DNA from 2 places in the Limosilactobacillus pulli genome. Region 1 is predicted to be linked to the other one. Evidence: predicted binding sites of a transcription regulator. Region 1 holds the regulator's gene; the other holds the start of a gene.
The links. Region 1 encodes CtsR, which represses protease genes until heat stress. Its sites were predicted from a motif close to TTGGTCAAAAAAGGTCAAANA; they were not measured.
Positions count from the first base shown of each region.

Region 2: the regulator CtsR is predicted to act here: its motif matches at 1,533-1,553, upstream of QOS03_RS07105 (ATP-dependent Clp protease ATP-binding subunit).

Region 1 covers NZ_CANCWQ010000004.1:16,489-19,884, forward strand. The annotation lists gene QOS03_RS02055 (amidohydrolase) at 1-53, opposite strand, end outside; gene adhP (alcohol dehydrogenase AdhP) at 433-1,455, shown strand; gene QOS03_RS02065 (CtsR family transcriptional regulator) at 1,620-2,087, shown strand; gene QOS03_RS02070 (ATP-dependent Clp protease ATP-binding subunit) at 2,109-3,396, shown strand, end outside.
Region 2 covers NZ_CANCWQ010000024.1:4,931-8,326, reverse strand. The annotation lists gene QOS03_RS07105 (ATP-dependent Clp protease ATP-binding subunit) at 1-1,502, opposite strand, end outside; gene QOS03_RS07100 (hypothetical protein) at 1,786-1,974, shown strand; gene QOS03_RS07095 (phosphocarrier protein HPr) at 2,105-2,371, shown strand; gene ptsP (phosphoenolpyruvate--protein phosphotransferase) at 2,373-3,396, shown strand, end outside.

The sequences.
Region 1 (3,396 bases):
TCAGTCTCGCTGGTACCGACAAAGATCTTGCCGTTGACAAAGGTTTGTTCCATGATTGTTTCCTCCGTATCATTTTTGGTAGCGGTAACATTATAATAATCCGCTTATTGAACTGAGACAACCAACGAAAATTAAAACTGGATATTAATGGTAATTATGTCTATAAAATCAATCGTAGCATCTTGCCGATTTATACTTTTTAACCATCTTGAAAGCCTTTGCTTATTTTTGATAAGTGTATATCTGCACAAATCAAAAATAATTTTGAAAGTGCTTTAGGTAGCTGTAAACGCCTTGATTACGCCTAAATAGCCACTTTCTAATTAAATGGTCTAGTTTAAATGTGCAAACATTCACTTTCCAAATGGAGCTGAATCTGCTAAGATAGTGGCTGTAAAGGAAATCTAATGATTGCAAAGGAGATTTTGCTCTATGAAAGCTGCTGTTATTCGTGAAAACTGTGATGGTTTCGTTGACGTCAAGGATGTAACGCTGCGTGACCTGAAGCCAGGTGAAGCACTGGTTGACATGGAATACTGTGGTCTTTGCCACACTGACCTGCACGTTGCTGCTGGTGACTTTGGCAAGAAGCCTGGTACGATCATCGGTCACGAAGGTGTTGGCCGTGTATCCAAGGTTGCTCCTGGCGTTACCAGCCTGAAAGTCGGCGACCGGGTATCCATCGCTTGGTTCTTCAAGGGCTGTGGTCACTGTGAATACTGTCTGACTGGCCGTGAAACGCTTTGCCGCAACGTTCTGAACGCCGGCTACACTGCTGATGGTGCCATGGCTGAACAATGCATCGTACCTGCTGACTATGCAGTTAAGGTACCAGAAGGCCTGGACCCAGTAGAGGCTACTTCTCTGACTTGTGCCGGTGTTACGATGTACAAGGCTCTGAAGGTTTCCGGCATCAAGCCAGGTCAATGGGTATCAATCGTTGGTGCTGGTGGTCTGGGTAACCTGGGTATCCAATTTGCTCACAACGTATTTGGTGCTCACGTTGTTGCCGTTGACGGTAACCCTGACAAGCTGGAAGCTGCCAAGAAGGAAGGCGCTGAAGTCCTGATCAACCGTCACGACGGCAATGTTGACGAACAGATCCAAGAAAAGGTTGGCGGCGTTCACGCAGCTGTTGTTACGGCCGTTACGCCAGCTGCCTTTGACCAAGCTGTTGACTCTCTGCGTCCAGATGGCAAGCTGGTTGCCGTTGCCCTGCCAAAGGGTGACATGCAATTGAACATTGCTAAGACGGTTCTGGATGGGATCGTAGTTGCCGGTTCTCTGGTTGGTACTCGTCAAGACTTGGCTGAATGTTTCCAATTCGGTGCTGAAGGCAAGGTTCACCCAATCGTTAAGACTCGCAAGCTGGAAGAAATCAACGATATGATTCAAGAACTGAAGGACAACAAAGTGGTTGGCCGGAACGTCGTTGACTTCGTTCACAACAAGTAATCGAATAATGGCTGGGATAAGCAGTTCCTGGCAATCCTAAAAATAAGGTTCACCGCTGTTTTAATAGCGGTGGACTTTTTTGATTCTTTCGCCCAGATATTTTCAAGTATATATGGTAGAATTAAGGTCAATATTAGTCAGATGAAGAACGAGGGGGCGAAACTTTGGAAGACCGCAGTATATCAGATGTTATTGAGGCATACCTCAAAGAGATTCTTGGTAACTCAGAACAGATTGAAATTCGTCGCTCGGAGGTTGCCAATCATTTTGACGTGGTACCTTCACAGATCAATTATGTAATTAAGACTCGCTTTACTCTGCAGAATGGCTATCTGGTGCAAAGCAAGCGTGGCGGTGGCGGCTATATCCGGATTGAGCGCATTAATCTACTGGATGATGTTGACGTCTTGGATATGCTGATCAATGCGATTGGTGATTCGATCAGTGAACGCGATGCCTTCGATGTCATTAGAACCTTATATGAAGAAAAAGTCGTTACACGACGCGAGGGTGATCTGATGATGGTGATGGTTGCCAAACAGACCTTGAAACTGGATAGTCGGGTTAAGGAAAATCAGCTGCGGGCTCGGGTCCTAACCTCGCTGCTGAACCGACTGCGTTTTGAAAGCTAGAGAGAAAGAGACGGTGATTTAATGGACAATAATTCATACACCCGAAGTGCACAAAACGTTTTGCAGATTGCCCAAGAACAGGCACATTACTTTAAGCATCAGGCCGTGGGGACCGAACATCTGCTGCTGGCTTTGAGTATGGTTTCCAATAGTATTGCCGGCCGTGTTTTAAGTCAATTCAACATTACCAGTGATGACATCAGAGAAGAAATTGAAAGTCTGACCGGCTATGGCACGATGCAAGAAGTTGATCGCGATACCTACCTGCCGGACTCACCCAAGCTGCGCAGTATTCTGGCACTGGCTAGCCAGATGGCACAACGACTGCAGGCTCCTCAGATTGGCACTGAGCATTTATTGCTGGCACTTTTGAGTGATGACGCAATTTTGTCGTCACGAATTTTGAACAATCTAGACGTCAACCCTAAGCAGGCGCGGCGGATTCTGTTAAGACGATTGGGAATTGCTGAAAATCAGCAGCGACGTGCGCCAAGGCGACGTCCAAGTGAAGACGATAGCAGTGATGGTGAGGTTCAGGGGACGCCAACGCTGGATAAGCTGGCGCGCGATCTTACTCAGATTGCGCGTGGTGGCGGCATGGATCCGGTAGTTGGCCGTGATCGTGAAATTAAACGAGTCATTCAGATTCTCAGTCGGCGAACCAAAAACAACCCAGTTCTGATTGGTGAGCCTGGGGTTGGTAAAACAGCGATTGTTGAAGGCCTTGCTGAACGGATCGTAGCCGGTCGGGTTCCCGAAGAGCTGGCTGATAAACGACTGATGATGCTGGATATGGGATCTTTGGTTGCCGGTACCAAGTATCGTGGTGAGTTTGAGGATCGCCTGAAAAAAATCATTAACGAGATTTACCATGATGGTCATGTGATTTTATTCATCGATGAACTGCATACCTTGGTTGGAGCTGGTGGTGCCGAAGGGGCAATTGATGCCTCAAACATCTTAAAGCCAGCCCTGGCCCGTGGTGAACTGCAGACGATCGGGGCTACGACGCTTGATGAGTATCAAAAATACATTGAATCAGACGCAGCCTTAGAACGACGTTTTGCTACGGTTCAAGTCGAAGAGCCGACTGCAGAAGATGCATTAAAGATTCTAAAAGGTCTGCGGCCAAAATATGAGGAGCATCATCATGTCAAAGTTGACGATGAGGCACTTGAAGCAGCCGTTAAACTGTCGACGCGCTATCTGACGAGTCGTTTTCTACCGGACAAGGCCATTGATTTAATGGACGAGGCGGCAGCCATGGTCCGGATTGAGGCTGAAGAAAAGACGTCGCCCCTGGCAGGTG
Region 2 (3,396 bases), on a different contig from region 1:
CGAATCATGGCGTCTTTGGAACCAAACAGCAGCTTAGCCAGCTGTTTAGCCATTTCCGTCTTACCAACCCCCGTTGGACCAACGAATAAGAAACTGCCGATTGGACGACCGGACTTGTTCAGGCCAATTCGATTACGCCGAATTGCACGAGCAACCTTGTCAACAGCCTCATTTTGACCGATAACGTGCTTTTCAAGCTGCTTGTCGAGATCACGCAGCTTGTTTTCTTCCTGTTTTTGCAGATCGCCAACTGGAATGTGCGTCTTTTCTTCAACGATCTTTTCCATATCTTGAACCGTAACCGTGGCTGCCTGATCCGTGTGGTTTTCTTCGGCATCCTGCTTAGCTTTGGTCAGTTTGGAGACTTGGTCACGGTAGTAGGCGGCCTTTTCATAGTCTTGGCTTTCAACGGCTTGCTGCTTGTGAGCTTCAGCCGTGTGGATCTGATTTTCGATCGTGGCTGGATCAGCTGTCTTTAAGGTCAGATTCTTGCGAGATCCCGCCTCATCAAGCAAGTCGATCGCTTTGTCGGGGAGGAAACGATCCTGAATGTAGCGATCAGACAGCTTAGCGGCAGCCTTGATGGCATTATCGGTGTACTTAACGTGATGGAAGTCTTCGTAACGACCTTTGATCCCATTTAAGATCTTGATAGTTTCCTCAACGGATGGCTCGTTGACCTCAACTGGTTGGAACCGCCGTGCCAGAGCTGCATCTTTTTCAATCTTACGGTACTCGTTCATGGTCGTGGCCCCGATCAGTTGCAGATCACCACGCGCCAGGGCTGGCTTTAAGATGTTGCCTGCATCCATGCCGCCTTCAGCATTGCCGGCTCCCATAATTTCATGAACCTCATCAATAAACAGGATGATATTCTTGTTCTTTTGAACTTCTTTCATTAACTGCTGCATCCGCTGTTCGAATTGACCACGGATCCCAGTGCCTTGAACCAGTGAGACCACATCTAAGCGAATAATCTCTTTAGAAGCGATCTTTTCCGGAACCTGACCAGAGACGATTGCTTGAGCCAGGCCTTCAACGACTGCGGTTTTACCAACCCCAGCCTCACCAATTAAAACGGGGTTGTTCTTAGTCCGTCGGTTAAGGATCTCAATGACTCGTGCAATTTCATCATCACGTCCAATTACGGGATCGATCTTGCCTTGGCGGGCCAGGTCAGTCATGTTGACGCCGTATTGTCCCAGTAGACCTTTATTACGCTTGCCGCCGCCATTATTGCCGGACTGAGCATTGTTGAAATTGGCACTGCCTTGATTGTTGGCATCTTGGCCTTGCATGTTGTTCATAGCATTCATAAAGTCTTCGAGACTGCCAAAACCAAAGTTGTTATTCATTCCATTACCCCCATTCATCAGGTTCATTTGTGCCTGCTGCATGTTTTGATAGCAGCTTTGGCATAGGTCAATCTGCATGCGTTGACCGTTAAAATTCATTTGTAGGTGAATCGTTGCGGGATTTTTTTGACATACTTGACAAAGCATTTAGCTGTACCCCCTCAAAAGTCAAAACTATATTTGACCTTTTTTGACCATAATGCAATTATACTTACTTTTAGTAATATATCAAGCAGTTTAGTCGATAAAAGTCAAATTAATTAATGCTTGATATGATGCGTTTTGTTGGTAAAGGTCAAAATGAAGGACAAACTTTCTACCTTTGATTTTAGCACTGGTTGGATGAGAATACTAAAAACCCCGCCATTTAAAAAAATTCGTTATAATATATAATGTATAAACATCAATCAGGAAAAGAGGTGGGGAATGCATGGCTGCCAAAGACTACCGTCAGCTGCTCGAAGATTTGCGTGCCGGTAAGATTGAGGAATTTGTCGTGACACCCGAGGAATTTATGGACTTCCAACCGATTTATCATGATTATGAGTATCGGACCCAGATTGAGGGGAAAGCCGAACGGGGCGGAGAATTGCACTATCATTTGATAAAACGCGATTAAATCCGTATTTTGGCGTCATTTGCCAATAAATCGTCTTGTATTTACCGCTTACAATTGCTACAATTAAGATATTGAAAGCGTTGGTTGCCAATTGCCAATGCCCAACAAAGCCTTAAGGAGAATGATTACAATGGAAAAACGCGATTTTACGATTACTGCTGAAACTGGTATCCACGCTCGTCCAGCTACGATCCTGGTACAAACTGCATCCAAGTACACTTCTGACGTTTCCCTGTCATATAACGGCAAGAGCGTTAACCTGAAGTCCATCATGGGTGTTATGAGCCTGGGTGTTGGTCAAAACGCCAACGTTACGATCACTGCAGAAGGCGATGACGAAAAGGAAGCTATTGAAGCCATCGCTGAAACGATGAAGAAAGAAGGCTTGGCGGACTAACATGTCAAGACAACTCAATGGCATCGCGGCTGGTGGTGGCATTGCCATCGCACCGGCCTATTTGCTGGGAGTTCCTGACCTATCCGTTAAGCAGCAGCATACCGATAATGTGAATCATGAAGTCGCTCGGCTTCATGATTCTTTTGCTATTACGGCAAATGAGCTGCGTGAGATCTGTCAGCGTGCCCACGCTCAACTTGATAAACAATCGGCCGTTGTTGTCGATATGCAGCTGCAGCTGGTGCTTGCTGAAGATTTTCAGCAGACCATTGAGCATCAGATTGTTACCAATCAATATACGGCGGGCTATGCCGTTAAAAAAGAAACCGATCGTTGGCTTGCAGAAAATGTTGCTGATCAACAAGGCCTGCATCAAAGAGGAATCGCTATGCAAGACCTTTTTAAGCGATTGATGAGTCATATTTTGGGAATCGAACTGCCCGATCCAAGCCGGCTCAAGCACCAGGCGATTATCGTTGCTCACAGCTTGACACCAACCGACATTGCTCGCTTTGATCGACGCTATGTGGTTGGCCTGGTGACGGATCTGGGCGGCAGTACCTCGCATTTTTCCATCATGACCAAGGAAAAATCACTGCCCAGCGTGGTCGGGACCAAAACGGCTACGCGCGAAATTTTGGATGGCACCTCTTTGATCGTTGACGGGGTTCATGGTCGCGTGCTGCTTAGCCCAACGCCGGCTGAGATTGATGAATACGAAAAAAAAGCTGGCGACTATGCTCGTGAAATGGAATCGCTTGGCGTTTTAAAGCATCAACGAACCATCAGTGCCGATGGACGTCATTTTGAGATTGGTGCCAACGTATTTTGGTCCGATGAGGCAGAAGACGCCAAAAACAGCGGGGCAGAAGGGGTTGGCCTGATGCGCAGCGAGTCTTTGTTTATGGGGCGCGATACCTTGCCAAGCGAAGAAGAGCAGTTCCAGATCTATAAAAAGATTATTGCCGAGATGACGCCAGAACGTGTAATCATTCGAACACTGGATATTGGCGGCGATAAACCGA